DNA from 3 places in the Ruegeria sp. AP7 genome. Region 2 is predicted to be linked to each of the others. Evidence: riboswitches for the same ligand, from Rfam matches in the RefSeq annotation. Region 2 holds a riboswitch; each other region holds the start of a gene.
The links. Region 2 has a riboswitch for cobalamin ahead of ACR0KN_RS00315 (DUF1636 family protein). Riboswitches for the same ligand answer to the same signal wherever they lie in the genome.
Positions count from the first base shown of each region.

Region 1 (4,001 bases), on a different contig from region 2:
GCAGGTGGTGTGCATCTGATCGACTTGCCGGTCGATTACAGTGAAAACCAACGTGTCCTCATTGATGAGCTTGCGGCGAAGGTCTGTCTGATATGAGTAATGTTGTTGAAGTTCTGAACCCGTTTGATCTTGAGAAAATCGGCAGTGTCGAGGTTAAAAGCTGGAACGATATCAATGTGATGCTGAACGTGGCACACGGTCTGCACCGTGATCGGGGCACTTGGTTGCCTGCTTACAGGCGGATTGAGGTTCTGAAGAATGCAGCCCGGATCATGTCCGGCCGCGCGGAAGACCTTGCGATGCTGATCGCCAGCGAAGGTGGCAAACCCTTGATTGACGCGCGCATCGAAGTGGCACGTGCTATTGATGGTGTCGAACTGTGTATCCATGAAATCGGGCAGATGGCGGGCCGGGAAATACCGATGGATCTGACAGTAGCAGGATCGGGTCGGATTGCCTTTACACAGCGTGAACCCATCGGCGTTGTGGTTGCCGCAAGCGCGTTTAACCATCCGTTGAACTTGATCGTACATCAGGTGGCCCCGGCTGTGGCCACTGGATGCCCGGTCCTCGTCAAACCGGCGCTTGATACACCACTGTCATGCGAAGCATTTGTCGACATCCTGTATGAGGCTGGCCTGCCAAAGGAGTGGTGCCATCTGGCGATTTGCCAAAATGATGTAGCTGAACGGATGATCACGGACGCGCGCGTCGGATTCTTTTCTTTCATCGGATCGGCACGTGTCGGGTGGATGCTGCGCTCGAAGCTGGCGCCGGGGACGCGATGCGCGTTGGAGCACGGCGGAGCGGCGCCAGTTATCATCGATGAGACAGCCGACATTGATGCCATGATCCCCTTGTTGACCAAGGGTGGATTTTATCATTCCGGTCAAGTTTGTGTCTCGGTTCAGCGTGTTTTTGCTCCATCAGGGATGGCGGAAACGGTCGCTCGAAAGTTGGCAGAAGCCGCGTCAGCGCTGAAGGTGGGTGATGCCCGTGACGCCAGCGTGGAATGTGGGCCACTGATCCGTCCGGGTGAAGTTGATCGCGTAGAACAATGGGTAGACGAAGCGGTTGCGGGAGGTGCCCGCGTAATGACAGGGGGTAAACGGCTGGGCCGAACGACCTATGCACCGACTGTCCTTCTAAACCCACCGGCTGATGCGAGTGTGTCCACCTCCGAAATCTTCGGGCCGGTTGTTTGTGTTTATGAATATGATGATCTTAGTGCTGCATACGACGCTGCAAACGCTCTTCCTTTTGCATTTCAGGCGTCGGTCTTTACCAAATCCCTGGATACAGCAATGCATGCCGTGCGGTATTTGGACGCCACGGCCGTCATGGTGAACGATCATACTGCTTTTCGGGTCGACTGGATGCCATTCGCGGGTCGCCGTCAATCAGGGTACAACACCGGCGGTATCGGCTACACCATGCATGACATGACGCAAGATAAGATGGCTGTAATACGGCTGTGATGAAGCTGTCAGGATCGATCCGATACTGATCGAGCGAATGTGGGTACTCTAATTTCGCAAATGGCCTGCTTAGTGACGGAAACGATTGTTGACCGCGCTTTGCATGTTCTGGCATGAACACGCCATGTTCGGTTCCGGGGGATTCCCCCGGAAGCAATAGGGAATGTAGTACGGTGCTCTTCGCGCCAAATCTGCAACTGCCCCCGCAACTGTAAGCGGCGAGCGCGGCTGACAATGCCACTGGGATATCCCGGGAAGGCCAGCATAGCGCTTTGACCCGCAAGTCAGGAGACCTGCCGAACACGCGCCCTCGGAAAGGGTGCTCATTGTCGGCGACGGGGTGTGCGCTGTATCCGTTTGTCTCGGTCGACGAACGGACGCGGGCCCTCCCCAAGTCAAAACCAAATATGTGCCGGGGAAGGCGCGACCTGAGAAGGACTGAGTTTTGAAGATATTGTTTTTGGCAGCCGCAGCTGCTGCAGTGATGCCTACGTTTGCGAGCGCTCATTTCCTACTGGAATACACAGAAAACACGATGATCGAGCGACCCGGTGATGTGCCGGTAAAGCTGATATTCTGGCACCCGTTTGAAGCCGGTCATGTGATGACGCTTGAAAAACCGGAAGAATTCTATGTGATCCACAACGGCAGTAAAACCGATCTGCTGGACACATTGGAAGAAACCACATTTGACGGCCCAGACAACAGCGCCAAGGCGTTCAAAGGCTCGGTCCCGGTGAAGCGTTCGGGCGACTATGTGGTGGTGACCGTTCCTGCGCCCTACTACGAAGAATCTGAGGATATTTATATCCAGCAGATCACCAAGGCCTATCTGAACCGAAATGAACTGCCCACCGACTGGGATCAGCCGCAAGGTCTGGCAACAGAAATCCTGCCGCTGAACAAGCCCTACAACATCATTGCGGGCTCAACTTTCACGGGTCGCGTGCTGAGCGAGGGCAAACCAGTTGCAGGGGTCGAGATTGAGATCGAATACATCGCCGCCGCCCCTGACCTGAAAGGCACGGGCGCCGCTGCACCGACGGTGTCGCCGCTGCCAGGTGGTGCACTGGTCGCGATTTCGGACGAGAATGGATATTTCAGTTTTGGTGTACCCAAAGCCGGTTACTGGGGTTTCGCCGCTCTGGGCTCTGGTCCGAAAACCGAGCATGAAGGTAAAGAGCTGAGCCAGGATGCCGTGATCTGGATCCGCGCCTGGGATCTGGAGTAGGCCCTTATGCACATTGTAGATGGTGCTCTTTCGAACCCTGTCGTAATCGGCGGTGCGATCGCTGCTGCAGGCGGGATTGCAATGGGGCTGAGGTCGCTGGATCTGGATCGCATTCCCACAGCGGGTGTTCTGTCAGCCAGTTTCTTCGTTGCTTCGCTGATTCATGTGCCGATTGGCCCATCTTCTGTGCATCTGATCCTGAATGGCCTGGCCGGGCTTCTACTCGGTTGGGCCGCCTTTCCGGCCTTGTTTGTCGGGCTGCTGTTACAGGCTGTTTTCTTTGGATTTGGTGGACTGACCGTTTTGGGGATCAATACCGTGAACATTGCTCTGCCAGCGGTACTGACCTGGATGATCTTTGGCCGCCTCATCGCCCGAGGCTCGGCCATTCAGGGGGCGATTTGGGGCGGTATCGGGGGGGCGTTCTCAATCGCAGCCACAACCGCGTTTGTTGCCATTTCACTGGCGATGTCCGGTGACGCGTTCCTGCCTGCGGCCAAGCTGGTGTTTTTCGCCCATATACCGGTTATGGGCATTGAAGCCATGCTTACGGGGTTTGCCGTGATGTTGGCGCGCAAGGTGAAACCGGAACTGTTCAAAAAGGCGGTTTTAACATGAAACAACTGGTTGTTATTGCCACGCTGATGCTCACACCGATTTCGGCCCTCGCACACAAGGTCATCGCGGGGGTTTTCCCCGCTGGCGAAGCGATCGAGGGTGAGCTGGGGTTCTCCAATGGCGATATGGCAAGCGACCAGGAAGTTTTCGTCTACGGCCCCGATGGTGCTGAACTAGGTCACACCGTTACCGATGGGGACGGGTTCTTTTTGTATATCCCCACAAAACCTGTTGCGCATACCTTCAAGGCCGATCTTGGCGCGGGCCATGTGGCAGAAGTGACAATGCCCGCAAACGAGGTGGCCGAGATCATGGGAGTTGCCGCTGAGGTTGCGGAGATCGGCGCTCAGTCTACGACTGTTGCAAGCGTTGGAACCGTGATGGTTGCGTCTCTGTCCGATCAAGAACGCGCCGCGATCGCTAAAGTGGTGCGCGACGAAACCCGCCCCCTGCGCCGAGAAATTGCCGCCTATCGCGAACATAACGATATGCAAAGTATTTTGGGGGGCATCGGGTATATCGTTGGTCTCTTTGGCATCGGGTTCTATTTCGCCGCGCGCCGGAAGATGGCCGCCTGATGGCCCATGCGCTGGAACCCCAAGCCAAAACTCTGGCCGAGGCAGGTGGGATTGAGCCCTACGGGGTGATCGTGGATTTGGATCCGCGGATGCGCA
Region 1 covers NZ_JBQFVT010000012.1:21,429-25,429, reverse strand. The annotation lists gene ACR0KN_RS17875 (acetolactate synthase large subunit) at 1-96, shown strand, start outside; gene ACR0KN_RS17870 (aldehyde dehydrogenase family protein) at 93-1,478, shown strand; cobalamin riboswitch at 1,591-1,793, shown strand; gene ACR0KN_RS17865 (DUF4198 domain-containing protein) at 1,924-2,709, shown strand; gene cbiM (cobalt transporter CbiM) at 2,716-3,327, shown strand; gene ACR0KN_RS17855 (cobalt ABC transporter permease) at 3,324-3,905, shown strand; gene cbiQ (cobalt ECF transporter T component CbiQ) at 3,905-4,001, shown strand, end outside.
Region 1: linked by a shared signal. The riboswitch ahead of ACR0KN_RS17865 (DUF4198 domain-containing protein) and the one ahead of ACR0KN_RS00315 (DUF1636 family protein) in region 2 are both predicted to bind cobalamin.

Region 2 (4,001 bases):
TTGGCATGCGCCCGTCTGGCCCGCCACCGCGATGCCAGCCCGCCGCGAAAGCGCCAAGATCACTGTCAGAAAAGGACAGCACCACCAAGTCCGCCGGGCTCTGGCCCAGATCGGTTGGGGTCTCGGTTTCCTCTAACCCGTGGCTTTCGCGGAAGACGACGTGCATGAATCTTACTCGGCGGCCTCGGTCACACCCACAAGGATATCACGGATTTCGGCCTCTTTGATATCATCATGCTCGGCGATGACCACAAGGCGCGAGCGGCGCTCTTCACCAGGTTCCCACGGGCGGTCATACTGATGACGTACCCGCGAGCCGACGGCCTGTACCAGCAGGCGCATGGGCTTGCCCTGAACCGCGGCATAGCCTTTGACGCGCAGGATGTTCAGTTCCTTTGCCAGGCGTTCGATCTTGGCGACCAGATCCAGCGGATCAGTCTGTTCCGGCAGTTCGACGATGATGCTTTCAAAATCGTCATGCTCGTGATCGTGATGACCATCATGATGGCTGGGACGCGCTTCCATGTCGTCCTCGGCAGCAGCTTCAAGGCCCAAGACAACGCGCACGTCCACGACACCTTCTGCGACTTCGACGACGGGTAGGGGGCGAGGGGCTTCGGCCGCGATGACCTCTTTGGCTTTGGCGACACCTTCGGGACCAGCCAGATCGGGCTTGGTCAGCAGGATGATGTCGGCGCAGGAGATCTGATCTTCAAACACTTCCGATAGTGGCGTCTCGTGGTCGATCGACTCATCGGCAAGGCGCTGGGCGTCTACCGCTTCGACATTGGGTGCAAACCGACCAGCGGCAACAGCTTCGGCATCGGCCAAAGCGATCACGCCGTCGACGGTGGTTTTCGAGCGAATGTCTGGCCAGTCGAACGCTTTAAGCAGCGGCTTGGGCAGGGCCAGGCCCGAAGTTTCGATCAGGATGTGATCGGGGCGCGGCTCCAAGGCCATAAGCGCTTCGATCGTGGGAATGAAATCGTCGGCCACAGTGCAGCAGATGCAGCCATTGGCCAGTTCCATGATGTTTTCTGCTGGGCAATCCGGGATTGCGCAGGATTTCAGGATATCGCCATCGACACCCACATCGCCGAACTCATTGACTACAACAGCCAAGCGCTTGCCTTGCGGGTTCTGCATCAAATGCTTGACCAGCGTCGTTTTGCCCGAGCCCAGAAAGCCGGTGATCACGGTGACGGGCAGTTTTTCGAGATTGCTCATTTCAGGGCTCCAATCGGGGGAATACGGGCCGCGCAATTCTTGCGGAAGTGTTCGGGGCGTTCACGCCATTTGACCAGCCCGTCCTCGGTATTAAGGTACTTGGTGGCACCTTCAATGATGGTTTCGACGTGATCGGTTTCGCTGAGGTGTTCGTAAACGAATGTCCAGCGATCAGGTCCGCCACGCAGCACGATAGAACAACCCTCATCGCAGTTTGAAAGGCATTCTACTGCTTTCAGGGTGATGCCTTCCGGCAGGGCGGCCTGTTCAAGCGCTTTGTGCAGCAATGTGCCGGGGCGTTGGGCGTCGTCTTCGACGGGTAGGCCGCGACGACAGGTGGTGCAGACCAGCAGTTCGACCGGTGTGGTCTCGGTCATGTCTCTCATCCCCCAAATCCTCTTCGTGGGGGACGGGGTTTCATGCGGGCCGATCAAAGCCCCACACCGGAACACCCCGTCCGGTTTCATCTTCGGGCGTTGGCAGGTCTCCCGGCTTGCGGATGTCAGAGCGGCGCTCTGTCGGATGTCCCGCCTTCCCGGCATTCGCCAGTGGCTTGGGCACCCTCTCCGGTCACGGTCGCGGGGGCGGCTGCGTTTGACGGAAAATCCGCTGACGCATTCCCTTTTCATCTGCTGCTGCAGACACCAACACTTGGCTCTTGGGACAGCATCACCCCCCTTGTCAAGCGAGTCTCGCTCAACTGTGCGTACAGGGGCAAAAAAGCGACCTCTGAGGGTCGCTGGACGGCATGACTTAGGTCAACAGGCGTGTTCGCATGTGCATCGAAAGACGAACAGGGAGAGCGTCATATGAAAGTAGGCTTCATCGGGCTGGGAAACGTGGGCGGAAAATTGTCGGGCTCGCTGCTGCGCAATGGGATTGACCTGACCGTTCATGACCTCAACCCTGATCTTGTGTCTGGTTTTGTCGCGCAGGGTGCGAAGGCAGCTAAAAGCCCCGCCCAATTGATGCGTGATTGTGACGCCGTGATTACCTGTCTGCCATCTCCTGCCGCCTCGGACGCGGTAATGCAGGAGATGCTGTCCGAAGTGACATCCGGTAAGATCTGGATGGAAATGTCCACCACAGACGAATCGGAAGTAAAACGATTGGGTGCTTCGGTGATCGAACGTGGGGGGGCTGCAGTCGATTGCCCGGTATCGGGCGGGTGTCATCGGGCGGCTACGGGCAATATTTCGATCTTCGCAGGCTGCGATCGAGAAACATTTGAGCGCATTCTGCCGTTCCTGACGACGATGGGGCGCCGCGTTTTGCACACAGGCGATTTGGGATCGGCCTCAGTGTTGAAGGTGCTGACAAACTATTTGGCAACCGCAAATCTGATCACTTGCGCCGAGGCTTTGGTGACCGCAAAGGCCGCAGGGATGGATCTTGGCACGACCTATGAGGCGATCAAAATTTCGTCGGGTACATCATTTGTGCACGAAACGGAAAGCCAAGTGATTCTGAATGGGTCCCGCGATATTTCATTCACCATGGATCTGGTCAAAAAGGATATCGGTCTGTTTCAGGAGGTCGCCGACCGCGCCGGGGTGCCGCTGGAGATAAACCCGGTGATGATCAAGATTTTTGAGGACGGGATCTCTCGCTATGGAGAGAGAGAGCTATCTCCCAACATCATCAGGCGGCTGGAGGATGCGACCGGGCTTGAGATTCGGGCACCGGGATTTCCAGCCGAGATGCTGGACGATGAGCCAGAAAAGCCGGGCTATGAGGTGATCCCGCAATATCGACGGAGTGCTTGAGGTCAAGATAAAGAGATTACTTGATTTTGATGAAGGCCCTTCAACTCTTTGGTTCTTTGTGATGTGTTGAGCTCTGGCGTTGCAAGAATTAAGCACATTAATTGGAGTTGATTGCCTGGTTGCAGCGATCGGATTTGGATTGGAAACCACTCGACTTGGAAGTAGCTTTCATTGATCAGTTGGATAACACTCTGACAATTGATCCAGAGGCCACGAACCCAATTCAATTTGCGATGCAGTTTCAGAGAGTTGGCCCCGCTTCGGAGGAACGTTGCGCTATGCGTAGCTTAGCAACTCGGACATGAAAGTGATCTTTGCATATCGCATCGGCCAGAAAACAATGGGTGGCAAGGCGATGCGTGTTGACCAGTTGGCTGCAATGGCGCGCGCGCATTTATCGGAGCGATACACATTCGAAGTCGTGTTGGCTCCCAAAGCCTCTCGGGTACATGCGTGTCGGCGATTTGTAGACTCCTGCAGGGACGCAATTGTGATTTTTCACAAAAGTGCTGCATCAAATTTGGGGCAGGAGTTTAGAGCGTCCTTGAAGAAAGTCGCGGCAGGCATTTGCGTTGATCATCTGGATGTCATTGCCGGGCAACTGGAAGCCGGTTTTGTGGACGTCCATATCGCTGCTTCGTATCAGGGTGAGCGTAGCTTGTGCCAGGGATTGCCCGCGCTTGATCCGACTCCGGGTGTTCAGGTGCGCCATCTGAGGCATCATGCGGATCCGCGACTCGTTCCGGAATCTGCACCCAAGGCGGAATTCAATTTGGGTTATTTCGGACTGCTTGATAACGTTGTCTTGCCGCCCGCTCTGGCAGAGCAGTCAGTAGTGCCCGGTTATGACGGTAAAGGTGATGTGGAGGCCTTCATCGCAAGACTATCAGAGGCAAACTTTCACATTTGCACGCGTGACCCGAGCCCTGTTCTCACTCGCGGAGTGTTGTCCTCTAAGCCCTTCACTAAGGGTTTCAACGCAGCTGTTATTGGGGCAAATGTGTTGGT
Region 2 covers NZ_JBQFVT010000001.1:65,638-69,638, forward strand. The annotation lists gene cobN (cobaltochelatase subunit CobN) at 1-166, opposite strand, end outside; gene cobW (cobalamin biosynthesis protein CobW) at 172-1,227, opposite strand; gene ACR0KN_RS00315 (DUF1636 family protein) at 1,224-1,604, opposite strand; cobalamin riboswitch at 1,689-1,891, opposite strand; gene ACR0KN_RS00320 (NAD(P)-dependent oxidoreductase) at 2,037-2,993, shown strand; gene ACR0KN_RS00325 (hypothetical protein) at 3,538-4,001, shown strand, end outside.

Region 3 (4,001 bases), on a different contig from region 2:
GTGCCACGCATAATTGCAGTAAATGTCTCAGACACCGGGATCGAGGTGGTTCCGTAAATCGTGGAAACCAGCACAAGGGCGGCCAAAATAGCCGCCCCCAGCAGAAGTGTTAAGCCAAATCGGCCCATATCAGTTGAGGCCCGGATGCATCGCTTGAGCCATTTTCGAGATCGCCTCAATATTTGCGGGGCCAGGTGTCAATTCTTCGTACCGCAAGCCGATCCAACGCTCATTCTTGACGGCATCTGTCTGCGACATCACCGGATGCTCTTGCAGGAATTTGAAGGTATCTGCCGCGCCGTTGCCGGTCTGATAATCCAGCAGCACCAGGAATTCGGGGTTAGATGCGGCCACGGCTTCCCAGGAACTACGCCCCCAGCTTGTATCCATGTCATGGGTGACATTCTCACCACCCGCCGCAGCGATCATAGCATCGGGAATGGCAAACTTCCCAGCAGTGAACGGTGCATCCGCCGGACCATCCAACAAGAAAACTCGAGGTTTCGGCAACTCGGTCGTTTGCGCCTCGATCGCGGCCAATTCGTCTTTCCATTCGCTCACTAGCGCCTCGGCCTTGTCCTCGACCTGCATAACCTTGCCAAGACGCAGAACATCGTCAAACAGCAGGTCCATGCTGGACTCGGGGCGATCCTTGTCCAAATGCACACAGCTTTCGGTCAGGATCATGGTTTTGATCCCGAAGGGCTCCAATGTGGCTGGTGTCACATCCCCACCCGGTTTCATTCCATAATACCAGCCCGCGAAAAACAAATCTGGGTCCGCTGCGACGAGGTTCTCAACAGTGGGGTATTTCGGCGCTAGCTCCGGAATGTCACCCCGCAAGGTATCGAATTCCGGGCTGGTCTTGTACCAGCCGGTGATCCCGGTGAGGCCGACGATCTTGTCCTGTAGCCCCAAAGCAAAAGCCATATCCGTCATGTTCATGTCATGCACGACCAACCGTTCCGGCAACGTCTCAAACACAAGGGGTTCGCCGCAATTGTCTACGGTGACTTCCTGCGCTGCAGCGCTACTTGCAATGGCAGTGACCAAAGCCACGGACCAGATGTGTTTCATCAATATTCTCCTGAGTTTATGTAGAAACAGTGGTTCTTCGGATATCAAGAGCCGGTATCACGCGACCCTCATGGTGAAAGCACAGATAATCCACGCCAAAGGTTTCACGGACCCGTTCGGGCGTCAGAACTTCGGCGACCGTGCCAAATCCGGTCAGGCGCGTGGATTTCATCAAAGCAACATGTGTGGCGAATTCAGGGATCATGACCAGATCGTGCACGATCATTACCACTGTGACCCCAAGATCGGCGACCAGCGATAGCATCCGCCCCTTTGCGTCTGGATCCAGATGATTGGTGGGTTCATCGAGAAACAGCAAAGAGGGGTTTTGTGCCAAGGCGCGCGCAATATGCGCACGCTGACGCTCGCCCCCAGAAAGCTGAGCCATCCGCTTTTCTGCCAATGGAGCCAGATCAGTGAGGTCAAGTATCCGGTTCAGTTCGCATGCATGATCTTCGGCCGAGCGATCTGCGCGAATGGGAATCTGACCCAATGCCACATAATCACGCAGTGACAGACGCCCATCAGGAAATTCCTGCTGGCTGACAACGGCTATCATGCGGGCGCGTTCTTTTGCGGATAGGTGCTTGAGGCTTTGTCCATTCATACGCACATCCCCCAATGCCAGTGCTTCGGCACCACAGAGTAGATTCAAAAGCGTTGTTTTACCTGCCCCGTTCGGACCAGCGATCGCAAGAATAGCGCCCTCGTCCAAGGCGAACGAAACGCCTTGCAACAAGATATCTCCGTTAAGCGCGTAATATTCCAGATTTTCGGCAATCAGAAAGCTTTGCTTGGTCATAGCGCTTCCTCAAGCTCAATACGCGGCAGGCGTGAGAGAGTTTTCGTGAACAATGCCCGTGGCCGATCAGTGGCATTTGTCCAACCATCGCCACTGCGCAGATACTGATGGGCAAATTCAACGATCGCGTCCAAATCTTCATCTGTAGAAATGTCACCAAATAGATATTGTGCTTTGCCACGGGCCTGAAAGCCGATGGTGGTTGGCCTTTCACAACCCGCCATACAATTCACAGAGCGGATCACAAATTCCCTCGGCAATATATGCTTCAACGCCTGGGGTACTTTGTCTGCACTTTCGCCACTTCTGCAGCTCGCGCAGACAAGAAGGATATGATCAACATTGTTCGTCATCTCGCCACCGTTTATTGCGCAATTAAAGTTTTTGCAATGTTATATCGTAACGCTCTGATTATTCTGAACACCGCGTTGGGCTCCCCGCATCGGCGGTTCACGTTGTCGACAATGTATTGATCAGCTATTTTCGCATTTCTCACTCCGCTTGTTTCCAAGCGCAGACGGAAGCTGCCAGTCGTGTGCACACGTGTGAAACGTGTCATCAATACCTCCTTCCAGGACGCCCCGCCCCGGGTTGGTTGAACAATTGATGGCAGGTCTCCTGACTTGCGGGTCTGCGCTTGGCCAACCTTCCCGACCCTTGGGGTCAGTGGCTATTTGGCATAGCTCACCGCTTACAGTTGCGGGGGCAGTTACGGAATTGGCGCCGCTTGGCATTCCTCACCGTATTCCCTTTTCATCCCTCTGACGTATCGTTGGGAACCATCTGCTGCCTGAGTGCCCGAGATCAAGAAATGCGTCAATAACTTTCTCCAAGCTTAAGTCTTCGAAAGTAAGCCAACGCAACACTAGCGAATACGGCGCCAACCGTGTCCGTTTTGAAGTCGTAAATCGATGAATCCCACCCTACCAACTATTGACCGGTATACTTCATTCTGACGCGAAAACGGCTGTTTGACATCGAAGGGAATGAGGCAATAAGGCTGCCATAAGTCACTTCGTTTGAAAGAAAAACCAAAAAGGGTTAATCTACGGGCATTTAGAAGGGGCTGGCTGTCGGATATTTTTGTAGAGGTTAATTATTGCCTGGGCTTGCTCGGGAAAAGGGGGTTCGTGACACATTCTTTGCCAAACACTTCACCTGAAGACGTGGTTGACGATATCATCGATCAGAATTTTGAAGCGATCGCGAAGTGGAAAGGTCGAAGGTTAAGAGCGCAACATGGGCGCAGCCATGGATGTGTCAAAGCCACTTTCACAATCCGGGACGATCTGCCGGAAAGGTTGCGCCATGGCCTTTTCGAAAAAGCAGTAAGTTATTCTGCAGCAGTTCGCTTTTCCAACGGTGCGCATCTGGATGATCGTAAAACCGATGCCCATGGAATGGCGGTCAAGCTATTTGATGTGCCGGGCACCAAACTGATCGACGTCGAGGCACTTTCACAACTCAACATCTCGCAAATCAGCGATGAGTTCGACTTTGTTCTTGTCGATCGGGACACTTTCCCCAGCTACCTTTCCGACGATTATGAACGGCTAAGCAGACTGATCGCTACTCTGCAAGCCCTACAACACGCGGCAAATAAGCGTCGCAGCTGGTCATTGAAGCTGATCACTCGAGGGTTGGTGGCCCTGTTTCGCGCATTTGCCACACAAAAAGGCAGGCGAAGTCTTCAGACTGCGAGCGATTTTGCCTCGAACTACATGCAGTCGCCATTCGAGGCGCATTTCTGGTCAACGACGCCCTATCGGCTGGGGACTGACCTGACAGTACGATACCTCGCCCGCAGCGTTCGACATAAGGTAGCAACCAAACCGGTGGACGAGCATGACGGCATCAGCCTGAAACTCCGTCAGGACGTCGCCAGTGACGGCAATCGATTTGAGTTCTGTATAATCGAACCACCGCGAAACGATGGCGACTTCGATCCGCTCGACAACCGCGTCAGATGGGCCTGCGGTCCAGAGCCGGACGCACCACTCGACCCGTTTCATCGAACGGTTACACCCATCGCAGATATTATCATGGAAAAAGATGCAGAATTCGATCCGCTCGATGGTGATACCCTGTCATTTTCGCCATGGCGTGTGACCGCCGAGCACAA
Region 3 covers NZ_JBQFVT010000005.1:256,067-260,067, forward strand. The annotation lists gene ACR0KN_RS12305 (FecCD family ABC transporter permease) at 1-128, opposite strand, end outside; gene ACR0KN_RS12310 (ABC transporter substrate-binding protein) at 130-1,077, opposite strand; gene ACR0KN_RS12315 (ABC transporter ATP-binding protein) at 1,094-1,879, opposite strand; gene ACR0KN_RS12320 (DUF1636 family protein) at 1,876-2,232, opposite strand; cobalamin riboswitch at 2,471-2,678, opposite strand; gene ACR0KN_RS12325 (catalase family protein) at 3,010-4,001, shown strand, end outside.
Region 3: linked by a shared signal. The riboswitch ahead of ACR0KN_RS12320 (DUF1636 family protein) and the one ahead of ACR0KN_RS00315 (DUF1636 family protein) in region 2 are both predicted to bind cobalamin.